Regions from separate parts of the Pseudomonas sp. 3MAES_34.3B genome, predicted to be linked through region 3. Evidence: predicted binding sites of a transcription regulator. Region 3 holds the regulator's gene; each other region holds the start of a gene.

Region 1 (4,862 bases), 720 kb from region 3:
AACACCGCACAACAGCAGGAAGCCTTGCGGGCCCGCCGCCTGGACCTGGGCATTGCACGCGCGCCGCTGCCCGAGCCAGGGTTTTGCAGCGAACGGCTGGTGCGCGAGCCGTTCGTGCTGGCGGTGAACGCGGCGCACCCCCTTGCCAAACAAGCTCGGGTAGAGATCACTAACCTGCAAGGGCAGCCGTTTCTGATGTACTCCCACGCCGCCTATGCCCCGTTCAATGAACTGCTCACCGGCATGTTTCGTTCGGCTGGGGTGACGCCGGATTACGTACAATGGCTGGGCTCGTCATTGACCATACTGGCCTTGGTGAACGCCGGCCTTGGGTTGGCCTTCGTGCCCCGCTGCGCCACCAATGTGGTGTTCAAGGACGTGGTGTTCCACGAGATGGAACTGGGTGAGGGGGTGCAGAGCGAGCTGCACCTGATCTGGCGGGAGGACAACGACAACCCCGCGTGCGGCATGTTGATACAGGCCATACGCGGGGCGGTTTGAAGCACCCCGGCGCCCTTATTCGCGGACCTTGTGGGAAGTGGCGGGGAGCCAAGGCTTACAACGAGAAGCGCTTCACCAGGCCGTTGAGGTCGGTCGCCAGCCGTGCCAGTTCGTGGGTGGCAACGCTGGTTTGCTGGGCGCCAGTGGCGGTTTGTACCGACAAGTCGCGGATGCTCACCAGACTGCGGTCCACTTCACGGGCCACCTGGGCCTGCTCTTCCGAGGCGCTGGCGATCAGCAGGTTGCGGTCGTTGATACTCGCCACGGCTTCGGTAATTGCGCCAAGGGCCTGGCCGGCGGCATTGGCCTTGTCCATGGTGGTGCGGGCGCGCTCGGCGCTGTGCTGCAAGGCGTCTACAGTCAGCCCGGTGCCTTGCTGGATGCTACCGATCATGTTCTCGATTTCACGGGTGGATTCGCCCGTACGGTGAGCCAGTGCACGCACTTCATCGGCCACCACGGCAAAGCCGCGCCCGGCGTCGCCGGCACGCGCCGCTTCGATCGCGGCGTTGAGGGCCAGCAGGTTGGTTTGTTCGGCGACCGCGCGGATCACGTCCAGCACCGTGCTGATGCTACGGGTTTGGGTAGCCAGTGCCGCGGCGCGCTCGGAGGCGCTCATCACGTCGTCAGTGAGCGACTGGATGGAGGCAATGGCGTCGGTCAACTGCACCCGCCCTTGCTCGGCCGATCGGCTGGAAGCCTGAGACGCTTCAGAGGTGGACACCGCGTTGGTGGCGACCTCTTCCACGGCGGCGGTCATCTGGTTCACCGCCGTGGCGGCCTGTTCGATCTCGTCGTTCTGGCGCTGCATGCCACGGGTGCTCTCTTCCATCACCGCGCTCATTTCCTCGGCAGCGGCGGACAGCTGCTGAGCCGATTCGCCAATCTGGCCAATGGTCTGGCGCAGGTTGGCTTGCATGGTGCCAAGAGCGGCAAACAGTTGCGTGGCTTCATCATCGCCTTCGCGCTGGATGGTGCCGCTGAGGTTGCCCTGAGCAATGCCATCCGCAAAGCCGACCGCCTGGCGGATCGGCGTAATGATGCTGCGCGTGAGCGTAAGGGCCAGTACCAGCGTGGCAGCCAGCGCGGCGATGATGGCGCCGATGATCACGCTGCGTGCGCTGCTGTAGGTGTCATCCGAATAGGCGGCTGCGTGGGTGGCGCCCGCCTGGTTGAAATCGCGAAGGGCCGACAGTTTTTCGTTCAGCACCGGGCCCAGGCCGGAGAGCGCCTGGTTGATCGGGCCCATCACACTCTCGGGTGCGCTGGCTGCGATGGAGCGCTGGCGCTCATCGAGCTTGCTGGCGTACTGGCTGAAAGTGTCCCGCGCCGCGTTGAACACCTGACGTTCCTCAGGGCTTGCAATCAACGCTTCGTATTGCTGCAACAACCGCTTGATGTCCTGGATGGACGCAGCCACCAGCTCATCGCTCTTGCGGTAGGTCTCCGGGTCCTTGAAAGCCAGCTGGCGCAGGGATTCCACGCGGATGCGGGCGAAGCTCAGCGCGATGTTATCGGCGGTCGCCTGGCTCTGCATCCAATGGTTCTCGACGGTCGCGCCCGAGGCACGGATCGCGGCCATCTTCATCAGGCTGAAGGCGCCAACGGCGGCCAGCAACAACGCCACCAAGGCGAAAAACAGCAAGGTACGGTGGGCAATCTTTATTTTTCTGAGCATGGCAAGGGTCCGAGGTAGGCGGCGGGCACGCGGGCAGGTTTCCAGTGCTTCGTATATCGGCCTCCCACCGTCGAACTTTAGCCACAGGCCCAAGCCATGCCTTAATTGGGCAACAGCTCCACGCCCCACTCGCTGCGCACCAGCCGCAGGTATGCCGCCCTGGCCGCCGGGGTGAGATTGTGCGCGTAGAGCTCGGCCACTTGCGTGCGTATACCGGGGATGGTCTGGTTGATGCCCGCGATCACCGCGCGGCCCAGGTCACTGTTGGAGCATGCGAAATAGCCATACATAAAGGCCGGCGCGCCCTTGAGTGGGTAGGCACGAAGCGCCAGCGGCGTGGCCTTGGGCTGCTTTTGCAGGTAGTTGATCTCGCTGGGGTAGGCCAGTATGCCGTCCAGCCCGTGCTCGTGAGCGGCCATCATGCTCACCAGGCCGCCGAGCTGGTCCTTGGAGTAACGCCGGAACACCGACGGGCTGTCCTTGTAGGTGTCTATGACAGGGTCCACCGAAGCGCCATATCGCCTGCCGCCCAGTATGCCAAGGCGGAAAGTACCCGCCGCCAGCAGGCCGGCAAGGTCCACGGCGCTGTCCGTTGCGGGGGGCTGTGAATGGTCGGCCGGGACGAACAGCTGAATGGGCAGCATCATCAGGTAAGGCTCGCTGAATACCATGAACCGTTCACGCGCAGCCGTTTTCAGAAAGCCGGCGAAGCACACGTCGCCGCGGGTTTTCATTTCCTGCTCGATCCGCTGGTAATTGGGCGGGACCGCCTGAAGCTGATGCTCGTAATTGCCAAGCCTGCTCACGGCGATGCCCTGAGCGTAATCGCCTACGCCGTGCTCAGGACCGGTGACCATGAACAGCGGGGGGAAATCCACGGTCATCCAACGCACGGTGGGCTTGACGCCGCTCACTCCCGTAGCCAAGGCGGTGCCCTGCACCAGGGCAAAGGCCAGCGGCAGCAGACGACGCTTACAACGCATTCGGTTCGGTCCCAGGCAGTGATGTAGCTTTGAAGCCTAGGCGCGGTTGCCGGCAAACACCACTTTTGGTAACAGGGATAAAGCTTCATGTAACGGGGCCGATACGCTTGCACGCCGCCCTGCGCCTTGACGATCGCGCCAGGCATCTGGGCAGGCGGCCACCCCGGACGGAATACTATAAATGCCCGAAGTCCCCACTCATTACGCCAACCTGCGGGTGGCGCGCAACGCCCCGCCGGAAGTCATCCGTGCCGCGTACAAGGCGCTGATGCAGAAGCATCACCCAGACCGAAACCCGGGAGATACCGACGCGGAACGGATTGTGCGACTGATCAACGAGGCGTACTCCGTGCTCAACGACCCCGAGCAGCGGGCGCGGCACGATGCATGGATCGCTTCGCAAAAGGAACAGCGCCTGCGTACGCAGCTGGCACAACTGGGGGCACCCGGCAAAGCCACCGTCAAGCCAGCTTCTCCCACCCCTCGCCGCGTTTGGGTTGGCCTTGCGCTGGTACTGGCGTTCGCCTTGGGTGTGGGATTGGCCAGCCAGTTCACCAGCCAGGCCAAGCCGCCCGCTACCGTTTCATGGCGGCGCTGAACTGCCTGACACTTTCGGGAATTATCGCTTCAGGCGTGAGTCTATGAACATTACCCGGTGTTCCCAGCGACTTGGGAGCCTAACTTAACGCTGATTCGCAGCGGTAACGAGGAGCCTCCATATGCCGACGCCTCATCTTGACGACCTCCATGCACCGACCTGGCGCCATATGCTCGAAGGCGTCAACAAGGCCGCAGACTACGTAGAGATCCGTGAGAGCGCGGCCAAGGCGACGGGTTACCTGCGGTGCCTCACGGACTTCGGCCTGGTGAACCTGGGCCAGCGCAAGGCCATGGCCGAGCGGATCGATACCGTTTCCACCCAACGGCTGGAGGCCCTGCGCCGGGCGGCGTCGGGTTCGGCCGACCCTTGGTGATAGTGGCCCTTCGCCCAACTTTCGTTAGAGAATGCACACAAGTCATAAGTTCTGTAACGGATCCAACACGTTCAACTAGCGGATCCACAATTAGTTGAACTTCGGGTTACTTTTTTAATAAAGAACCGCTTGGCTACGCCGATACGTCCCATAGCAAAAGGGGACATAAGCCATGCCACATTACAATCACACCACCGCTTCATCTCGCACACCCGCTGCATTTTTCCGCGCCGACCGCGCGCTGCTCGCTGCTGCCTGCGCCGCCATCTGTGGATGGGCGGTATCGCTGGCCTGGTTGTGGATGGCGTGATCCCTGTAAAACCTACGTCAGAACGTTTGTCCCAGTGAGAACTGGAACACCTGGGTTTCGGCGCCGTCGGGCTTTTTGATCGGCAGCGCCAAGCTGAAGCTCAGCGGGCCCAGCCCTGAATACCAGGTCACGCCCACGCCCAGGGACGCGGCCATTTCGCTGAAGTCCACCCCACCGCAACTGCCCGTCGTCGCCAGGTAGCACTTGCTGCTGAACACGCTGCCGCCGTCCATGAACAGGCTGGTACGCACCGACTTCTGGTCCTTGATGAATGGCAGTGGGAACAGGTACTCCACCCCGCCGGTAATCATGATGTTACCGCCCAGCGCATCGGTGTCGCGGTCGCTGTAGTACGCCTGCCCCATGCTGCTGTAGGCACCGGTTGCCGGGGTGCTGCGCGCGCCCAGGGTACTGTC
Region 2 (4,862 bases), 1.6 Mb from region 3:
TGGCGCCATGCGGAGCGGGGCCTGTTAGGCCCAAGCGAGTTCGTCCCCCTCGCGGAGCAAAGCGGGCTCATCGTACCGCTGGGCTACTGGGTGCTCGCCAGGGCCCTGGAGGATATGCAAACCCTGCGCAACGCCGGCATCGCGCCATTGCACATGGCAGTGAACCTCTCCTTTCGGCAGTTTCAGGACAGCCAGCTGCTGAGCACACTCAGCCGCCTGATAAACGACCGAGACATAGACGCCAGTTGGCTTGAGTTCGAGCTCACCGAAACCGCCGTGATGCGGCGCAACGATCAGGTGCGCCATACCATGGACGCCCTGGGCCAACTTGGGGTCCGCTTTTCACTGGATGACTTCGGCACTGGCTTCTCCTCTTTCGTGCATTTGAGCAGCCTGCCCATTGCCTTGCTGAAAATCGACCGTAGCTTCGTGGCAGGCATGGACGAGCGCGCTGAAAGCCGGCAACTCGTCAAAGCGATGGTCAACCTTGCCCACAACCTGCATCTGGAAGTGGTTGCCGAAGGTGTGGAAACGGTGCAGCAGCTCGACGAGCTACGCAGGTATGGATGTGACCAGGTGCAGGGGTTCCTGGTCAGCAGGCCCCTGCCACTGCAGCCCCTGATGGCCTACCTCCAGGCCGGGCTAGACCACCACGCCGACGCACGGCTGCGCTGACCGCTGAAACTCAAGCCGGCTCGCTGGCCGCTTGCCCGGTGCCGAGCGGCGGCTGCAGCCGCTTGAGCTTCCCCTCGAACGCAACGGTAAGGCTGATGGCCGCACACGCCAGCCCCAGGGCCAGGCCCCACCACACGCCCACGGCGCCGTGGCCCAGGTTGAACGCAAGCAGCCAGGCGGCCGGCGCGCCAACCAGCCAGTAGCAGGCCAGGCCTACCAGGAACGTAAGGCGGGCGTCCTTCAAGCCGCGAATGGCGCCCATGGCGATGGTTTGTACGCCATCGAAGAGTTCGAACCAGGCCGCTACCGCGAGCAACTGCAGCGCCAGCGTGTAAATGTCCGCGAACGCAGGGTTGCTGCGGTCAATGAACAGGCCCACCAGCGCTCCCGGCATCAGCCATAGCACGAGGGAGAAGCTCAGCATGATCGCGGCACCGAAGCCAATACCTACTCGCCCGGCCTGACGTACCTGATTCAACTGGCCTGCGCCATAGTGGCGACCGATGCGCAATGTAACGGCGTAGGAAAGGCCCGCCGGTACCATAAAGGCGACAGACACAATTTGCAGGGCAATCTGGTGCGCACCAAGTTGGGTCTGGCCCATGTTGCCCATGCACAGCGCCGCGAACGCGAACAGGCCTACTTCCACCGCATAAGTGCCGCCGATGGGCAGCCCCAGGCGCCACAACTCTTTGAGCGCCTCGGTGGAGGGTCGCCCCAGGCCCTGGAGGAAGGGGTAGGCAGCATAGCTCCGCCCCCGGCTTACATAGCCTGCCAGGCTGAGCCCCATCACCGTGGTAACGGTAGCCGTCACCAGGCCGATACCCATCAACCCCAGCGAAGGCAGGCCGAACCAGCCGTCGATCAGAGCGAGGTTCAATACGAGGTTCAATGCCGTGGCTGCAACGCTGATGACCATCACAGGCGCGGCCTTGCCCACTGCGCTGGTAAAGCCTCGTAATGCCATAAAGCTCAGCGAGCCGGGGAGGGCGAACGCCAGCACCTTCAGGAATTCGCTGGCCGCGGCGACGTTTTCGGGCGCCTGGCCCAGGTGCAGCAGCACGGGCGGCAGGTTCCACAGCAGTATCCCGCCGGCCAGTGCGAGGCTCCATGCCAGCCACAACCCCGCCTGGGTCAGCCGAGTGACACCGGCAGGGTCTGAAGCGCCGTGACGAATGGATACCAGCGTGCCGACCGCGGCGATCACGCCAATGCAGAAAATCGACACGAACGAATAGCTGGCGGCCCCGAGGCTTCCGCCGGCCAACGCCTGCGGGCCGATGCGCGCCATCATTATGGTGTCAGTCAGGATCATCAACATATGCGCCAGCTGCGAAGCGATCAGCGGGCCTGCCAGGCGTAACAGCGCCTTGAGTTCGGAGCGAGGAGTCAACGGCATGTGCAAAGAGGATCCAGTGAATCGGAGAGGTGATTCTGCGCCTTGCCCGGCTCGCTAACAAAAGGATAATAGCGATCGGTGGCATGAGTATGACTCATGCCTGGCGCTCAACCCATGGGATTCGTGATGACTCGCCGATTGCCGCCGCTCTACGCCATGCGCGCCTTCGAGGCTGCGGCAAGACATAGCTCGTTCACCCGTGCTGCCGAAGAACTGTCCATTACTCAAAGCGCGGTCAGCCGGCACGTGCGCACGCTCGAAGACTACTTTGCCTGCCGTCTGTTCTTGCGTGCCGGGCGCAGCCTGCAATTAAGTGAGTCTGGGCGGCTGCTGTTGCCAGGTGTGCGCGACGGCTTCTCTTCGCTTGAGCGGGCTTGCGCCACGCTGCTCGGGGAGGACGGAATTTTACGTATGAAAGCGCCTTCCACCTTGACGATGCGCTGGCTGCTGGCGCGGCTCAGTCGGTTTCGCCACCTGCAGGCCGGCAATGAGGTTCAACTGACCAGTGCATGGATGGAAGTGGATGCAGTGGACTTCAACCTGGAGCCCTTCGATTGCGCTGTGTTACTGGGCAATGGCAAGTTCCCCGCCGACTGGGAGGCGACCTGGCTGTTCGATGAGCTTCTGATTCCCGTGGGTGGGCCGGAGCTCGCCGCGCAGGCACCGTGGACACCTGAGCGCCTTGCGCGGGCTGAACTGCTCCATCCCACCCCGGATCGCCGGGATTGGCGACGCTGGTTGCAACGCCTGGGGCTGGACGCTGGCGTATCCCTTCGGGGCGGGCAGGTATTCGATACGCTGGAATTAGGTATGATTGCCGCCGCTCGCGGCTATGGGGTATCTATCGGCGACCTGCTGATGGTCGCCGAAGACGTCGCCGCAGGTCGGTTGAGCCTGCCCATGCCGACCGCCGTGGCCAGTGGTGAAAGCTACTACCTGGTGTGGCCGGGCACGCGCCCCGGCAACGACCGTATCCGCAGGTTGAGCGATTACCTGCGCACCGAAGCTGCAACCATGCAGATGCCAGCGGTGACTGTGCTGCGGTAACGCTCGCCCGTAATAACCACGCATGCCGCTCAAGTATGCGCGGGCCCCGCCGAATTCCTTACAGGGATCCCGCGGGCAGGATCCAACACTATCCGAACAAACCCTTGGAAGCCTCAAGACCGGCCCAGCTGGCACTTCCAACAGGAGCTGAAATGAATCAACCCCGTGCTTTAATCGCCAGGCAGCTGGGCACTGCGCTCGCTTTTGTCCTGGTCGTAGTGATCAGCGGCAGTACCGCGTTTGCGCTGCGCTCTCTGGACCAGGCCAACCTGGTGACCCGCCAGGAACATATGGCCAGTGAGGCTCGCCTGTTGTCCGAGCAGTTGGACACTTTCCATAACACGCTACGCGAAAGCACCCAGCGCCTGAGCGGTTTGTTCGAGTCCCGGTTCGCCGCTGGCCTGAGCCTTCACCCCGAGCAGCCGGTGACCGTTGCCGGTGCTGCTACGCCTGGGCTATGGCTGGGCGATGAAGTGCTGAACAACGACTTCCGTGAGGTGGACGACTTCCGCAAGATGACCGCAGGCGTGGCCACGGTATTTGTGCGCAGCGGTGAAGAATTCGTACGCATCAGCACGTCCCTGACCAAACAGGACGGCACCCGGGCGATCGGCACCCAGCTCGATCACGCTAACCCTGCCTACCAGCGCCTGCTTGGCGGGCAAAACTATGTGGGTGCCGCTGCATTGTTCGGCCGCTCCTACATGACGCAATACACGCCAGTGCGTGACGCCTCGGGCAAGGTGATCGCTGTGCTGTTCGTCGGCTTCGATTACACCGATGCCCAGAAAGCACAGTTCGACAACCTCACCCAATTCCGTATTGGCAAAAGTGGCTCCCTCGCACTGCTCGATGCACAGAGCCAGTGGCTGGTGCAGCCGGCCGGGGTCAAGAACCTGGACGCCGCTGCCAAGGCCATTCGTGCCGACGGCGGTTCCGGAAAGGGCCGCTTCTGGGACGACGGCGATGCCGGCTACTACTCCGTGGCAGTGCCTTTCAAGCAAGGCCCGTGGAGCGTAGTGGCGAGTATGCCCCTGGAGGAGCTGCGCGCGGTAACGTGGAAAGTAGGCACTCAGCTGGTACTGGGTAGCTTGCTGGCCACGGTGCTGGCAGTCGGTGCCGCCATCGTGCTGCTGCGCCGCCGGCTCAAGCCGTTGGGCGACCTTGTTCGCCAGGCCGAAGCCTTGGGCGCGGGCGACCTGGAGGCGCGTCTCAATGTGGCCGGCAAGGACGAAATTGCCCAGCTGGCACGCAGCTTCAACCATATGGGCGATGCCCTGGCTACCATGGTCCGGCATATCCGCACAGCTTCGGAGCAGGTGAGCGATCGGGCGAAAGCGCTGTCCAGCCTGTCCGCTGGCGCCTATGAGGGGATGGAGCAGCAAAGCGGGGAGATCACCAGCATGGCGGGCGCCGTGGAGGAGTTCAGCGCGACCTCGTTGAACATTGCTGACAACATGGGCGAAACCGAACGGGTAGCGCAGCAGAATGCCGAGCATACCCGTACCGGCCGATCGTCCATGGAGCAGGCTTCGTCTTCGCTGGAGCAGATCGCAGGTGCACTGGGCGACACCGCTAAAGTCATCGACACGCTCGGGCAGCGCTCTCAGGAAATCGGCGGCATCGTTGGCGTGATCACGTCCATCGCCGAGCAAACCAACCTGCTGGCCCTCAACGCCGCGATCGAAGCCGCCCGTGCGGGCGAGCAGGGCCGTGGCTTTGCCGTGGTAGCTGACGAAGT
Region 3 (4,862 bases):
CGAACCAGTCGCGGGAAGCGCCCGAACACTTTCTTGATCGGCTGCATCCGCGTTTTCATCACGGCGGTCTGCAGGTCGGCGGTGACCACGTCCAGGTTGGACACGGCCTTGGACATGGCTTCGTCGCCGCTGTTAAGGCCAAGCCGTACCAGGCGGTTACGCACCAGTACCAGTTCGCCCACCATGTTCATGATCTCGTCCAGCCGCGCGGTATCGACCCGCACAGTGGTTTCGGCCTCGCTGGCTGCGGGTTTGTCCCCCGCTGGCGCAGGGCGCGCGGCTGCGGCGGCTGGGGCAGCAGCAGGCGCCGCAGCGCGTGCCGGCTCCGCCCGGGCTGGCGCGGCAGCGGGCTTGGCCGGTGCTGGCGCCGGTGCTGCGGCAGGCTTGGCTGCCGGGGGGGCTACCGGTGCCTCGGCTGCGGCTTCGGCGTTGAACTTGCCCTTGCCGTGAAGCTGGTCGAGCAACGCTTCGAATTCGTTGTCGGTGATCAGATCGCCACCGCCTACCGAAGGCACGGGTGCCGACGGTGCAGCGGCCGTAGGCGCTACCACGTTGTCCACGGCAAAGCTGCCTTTGCCATGCAGTTGGTCGAGCAGCGCTTCGAACTCGGCGTCGGTGATCTCGTCCCCGGCGCCAGGCGCTGCAGGCACAGGCTCGGCAACCGCAGTGGGCAGTGCTTCAGGCGCGAATTGGCCCTTGCCATGGAGCTGGTCCAGAAGCGATTCGAATTCGGCGTCAGTGATGTCGTCGCTGCCGCTGGCAGGCACTGGAACGTCGTCCAGGCTCTGCACGAGCGCTTCGAACTCATTTTCATGCCTGGGCGCAGAGACGGCGACTGGCGCCGGTGCTTCGACCGCTGGCGCCGCCCCAGCGGGTTCCGCCAGGCGGGCCAAGGCAGCAAGCAGCTCTGGGGTGGCCGGGGTAAGGGGGGCACGTTCGCGTACCTGCCCGAACATGCTGTTGACGGTGTCGAGTGCTTCAAGCACTACGTCCATCAGTTCGGAGTCTACGCGGCGTTCGCCCTTGCGCAGAATATCGAACACGTTCTCGGCGATATGGCAGCATTCGACCAGCTCGTTGAGCTGGAGAAAGCCGGCGCCGCCTTTAACGGTATGAAAACCACGAAAAATCGCATTAAGCAGATCCGCGTCGTCGGGGCGGCTTTCCAGCTCCACCAACTGTTCGGACAACTGCTCGAGGATCTCGCCGGCCTCTACCAGGAAGTCCTGGAGGATTTCTTCATCGGCGCCGAAGCTCATTTGGGTGCTCCCTGGAATTTTGTAAGTGGCATCCGGCCCGGATAGCGCAATTCAGCGCCGGTTCGATGAGGCTTCCAGACCAGGCTCAGAAGCCCAGGCTGGAAAGCAGATCATCCACATCGTCCTGGCCGGATACGACGTCTTCACGCTTATCGGCATGAATCTGCGGACCTTCACCCCGGGAGAGGTCTTTTTCGGTAATTTTTTCATCACGCAGGCTTTCAGAGTCATGCTGGATACCCGCGAAGCGGTCTACCTGGCTGGCCATGAGCACCAGCTTGAGCAGGTTGGACTCCACGTCGGTCACCAGCGCAGTGACGCGCTTGATCACCTGGCCGGTGAGGTCCTGGTAATCCTGCGCCAGCAGAATGTCGTTCAGATGGGCCGAGATAGCCGTGGCATCGCTTTCACTGCGTTGCAGAAAGCCATCCACACGCTTGACCAGGTCGCGGAACTCGCCCGCATCGACCTCACGGCGCATGAACCGCTGCCAATCGGCGCGCACGGCACGTGCCTCTTCCGCCAGGCCATGAACCACTGGCGTGCTTTGCTCCACCAGGTCCATGGTGCGGTTGGCCGCGTTTTCGGTCAGGCGAACCACGTACTCCAGCCGTTCGGTGGCGTCAGTGATCTGCGAAACCTCTTCGGCCTTGGGCGAGCGAGGGTCGATCTGGAAGTTGACGATAGCGCTGTGCAACTCGCGGGTAAGCTTGCCCACTTCCTGGTACAGGCCACGGTCGCGCGTCTGGTTCAATTGGTGAATCAACTGCACGGCGTCGCCGAAGCGGCCCTTTTCGAGGCTCTCCACCAACTGACGCGCATGGATTTTCAGGGTGGACTCGAAGTCCCCCAACGGCAGATTACTGGACTCCATAGCGCCCCCTGTGCGGCCTCTCAGCTGTTGACGCGCTCGAAGATTTTCTCGATCTTCTCTTTCAGCACCTGCGCGGTGAAGGGCTTGACCACATAGCCGTTGACGCCAGCCTGGGCCGCTTCGATGATTTGCTCACGCTTGGCTTCAGCGGTCACCATCAGCACCGGGAGGTGCTTGAGACGCTCATCTGCGCGCACGGTGCGCAGCAGCTCGATACCGGTCATGCCCGGCATGTTCCAGTCGGTTACCAGGAAGTCGAAGGCGCCGCTTTGCAGCATGGGCAAAGCCGTATTGCCGTCGTCCGCTTCCGAGGTATTAGTGAACCCCAGGTCGCGCAACAGGTTTTTAATGATCCGCCTCATCGTCGAAAAATCGTCAACGATCAGGATTTTCATGTTCTTGTCCAAGTAGACCTCCAAGCAGTCTCAAACGCGCCCACTCCGGGACGCGCAGTCAATCGAATCCGTTTACACCTGTACCTGCATGACTGCCTGAGCAGGCGTGGCGGGCGGTGATATCATATTGCCGCCGTACCGTTCCAGCATTCTCTGAAAATTTTGCGGGCCAGCCCTCGCGCCAGCAGTGTCAGCGGGCGCGCCAATCGCCCAGGCGGCTGCGCAAACGCGCCGCGCACTGGCTATGCAACTGGCTCACCCGAGACTCGCTTACCCCCAGTACTTCACCGATTTCCTTGAGGTTCAGTTCCTCGTCGTAATACAGCGACAGCACCAGGCGCTCACGCTCGGGCAAGTTGGCAATGGCGTCAGCCAGTGCACCCTGGAAGCGTTCGTCTTCCAACCCACGCGCGGGTTCGCCGCTGTGGCTGGCGCCACCCTCGTGCAGGCCTTCATGCTCGCCGTCCTGCAACAGGTCGTCGAAACTGTACAGCCGGCTGCCCAGGGTGTCGTTCAGCATCGAGTAATATTCCTCGATGCTGACCTTGAGTTCGGCAGCAACCTCGTGATCTTTAGCCTCACGGCCCGTACGCGCTTCAATTTTTCGAATGGCGTCGCTCACGGTGCGGCTGTTGCGGTGAACGGAGCGCGGTGCCCAGTCGCCTTTGCGCACTTCGTCGAGCATGGCGCCGCGGATGCGGATACCGGCATAGGTCTCGAAACTCGCACCCTTGCTGGAGTCGTACTTGTTGGCCACCTCGAGCAGGCCGATCATGCCGGCCTGAATGAGGTCTTCGACCTGTACGCTCGCGGGCAATCGTGCCAGCAAGTGATAGGCAATGCGCTTGACCAGAGGCGCATAGCGCTCGATCAGCTCATGCTGCTGCGACTGCCGAGAGGCGTTGTTGTACATCCGGTATCCACTGGCGCTCATGAGACAGGCCCCGCACTGGTTTGCTGTACCAAACGTTCGACGAAGAATTCCAGGTGCCCCCGCGGGTTGGCGGGCAGCGGCCAGGTATCGACCTTCTGAGCGATGGCCTTGAAGGCCAGCGCGCATTTCGAGCGCGGGAACGCTTCATAAACGGCCCGCTGTTTCTGTACGGCCTTGCGCACGGTTTCGTCGTACGGCACCGCGCCTACGTATTGGAGCGCCACATCAAGGAAACGGTCAGTTACCTTGGTGAGCTTGGCGAACAGGTTGCGCCCTTCCTGCGGGCTCTGGGCCATGTTGGCCAGCACGCGGAAGCGGTTCATGCCGTAGTCGCGGTTGAGCAACTTGATCAAGGCATAGGCGTCGGTGATGGAAGTGGGCTCGTCGCACACGACCAGCAGCACCTCCTGGGCGGCGCGCACGAAGCTCACTACCGAGTCGCCGATACCGGCCGCGGTATCGATCACCAGTACATCCAGGTTATCGCCGATCTCGCTGAAGGCCTGGATGAGGCCGGCGTGTTGTGCCGGGGTCAGATGGACCATGCTCTGGGTACCCGAGGCAGCCGGTACGATGCGTACCCCGCCCGGCCCCTGCAGGAGCACATCGCGCAGGTCGCAACGGCCCTCGATCACATCGGCGAGCGTGCGCTTGGGTGTGAGCCCCAGCAACACGTCGACGTTGGCCAGGCCCAGGTCGGCGTCCAGCAGCATCACCCGCCGGCCGAGTTCGGCCAGTGCCAGCGAAAGGTTCACTGACACGTTTGTCTTCCCGACGCCGCCCTTGCCGCCGGTCACCGCGATCACCTGTACGGGATGCATGCTGCCCATTCGTTCTTTACCCTGTCACTGAGACGCTGGCTGCACCACGGCCCGCTTCGCCATCGGACAAGCCATTCGGCAAGCTGGCACAGCGTGTGGTGAAGGTAGGTTCCAAGCCAAACAGCGGCCTTTCGGCCTCGCTGTCGCGCAACCAATTGCGCATGCATTCATTCATGTTCATTCCCCTCAGCCCGCACGTTTGTTGGGGCTGTGGTAGAGGTCAGCGAACATATCGGCCATGGCCTCTTCGCTGGGCTCTTCCTGCATTTGTACGCTCACCGCGCGGCTGACCAACTGGTGCTTGCGAGGCAAGTGAAGGTCATCCGGAATACGCGGGCCATCGGTAAGGTAGGCCACCGGCAGCTCGTGGCTGATCGCCAGGCTCAATACCTCGCCGAGGCTCGCCGTTTCGTCGAGCTTGGTGAGGATACAGCCTGCGAGGCCGCAACGCTTGTAACTATGGTAAGCCGCCGTCAAAACCTGCTTCTGGCTGGTGGTCGCCAGTACCAGGTAATTGCGCGCGCGGATGCCCCGCCCGGCCAGGCTTTCGAGCTGCAGCTTGAGGGCCGGATCGCTGGC

Evidence for each region. The regulator FliA, encoded in region 3, starts transcription of late flagellar genes. The targets are predictions, from matches to a motif close to CTAAAGTTTNNNNNNNNNNNGCCGNTAA.
Region 1: the regulator FliA is predicted to act here: its motif matches at 2,233-2,260, upstream of AC3Z8Y_RS13260 (methyl-accepting chemotaxis protein).
Region 2: the regulator FliA is predicted to act here: its motif matches at 3,150-3,177, upstream of AC3Z8Y_RS23905 (methyl-accepting chemotaxis protein).

What each region holds. Positions count from the first base shown of each region.
Region 1 covers NZ_CM176960.1:2,998,550-3,003,411, forward strand. The annotation lists gene AC3Z8Y_RS13255 (LysR family transcriptional regulator) at 1-501, shown strand, start outside; gene AC3Z8Y_RS13260 (methyl-accepting chemotaxis protein) at 557-2,179, opposite strand; gene AC3Z8Y_RS13265 (hypothetical protein) at 2,281-3,162, opposite strand; gene AC3Z8Y_RS13270 (J domain-containing protein) at 3,344-3,760, shown strand; gene AC3Z8Y_RS13275 (hypothetical protein) at 3,882-4,136, shown strand; gene AC3Z8Y_RS13280 (hypothetical protein) at 4,309-4,446, shown strand; gene bamA (outer membrane protein assembly factor BamA) at 4,464-4,862, opposite strand, start outside.
Region 2 covers NZ_CM176960.1:5,299,439-5,304,300, reverse strand. The annotation lists gene AC3Z8Y_RS23920 (putative bifunctional diguanylate cyclase/phosphodiesterase) at 1-675, shown strand, start outside; gene AC3Z8Y_RS23915 (NorM family multidrug efflux MATE transporter) at 686-2,080, opposite strand; gene AC3Z8Y_RS23910 (LysR substrate-binding domain-containing protein) at 2,201-3,121, shown strand; gene AC3Z8Y_RS23905 (methyl-accepting chemotaxis protein) at 3,274-4,862, shown strand, end outside.
Region 3 covers NZ_CM176960.1:3,713,700-3,718,561, forward strand. The annotation lists gene AC3Z8Y_RS16365 (chemotaxis protein CheA) at 1-1,259, opposite strand, end outside; gene AC3Z8Y_RS16370 (protein phosphatase CheZ) at 1,345-2,133, opposite strand; gene AC3Z8Y_RS16375 (chemotaxis response regulator CheY) at 2,154-2,528, opposite strand; gene fliA (RNA polymerase sigma factor FliA) at 2,719-3,462, opposite strand; gene fleN (flagellar synthesis regulator FleN) at 3,459-4,292, opposite strand; gene flhF (flagellar biosynthesis GTPase FlhF) at 4,470-4,862, opposite strand, start outside.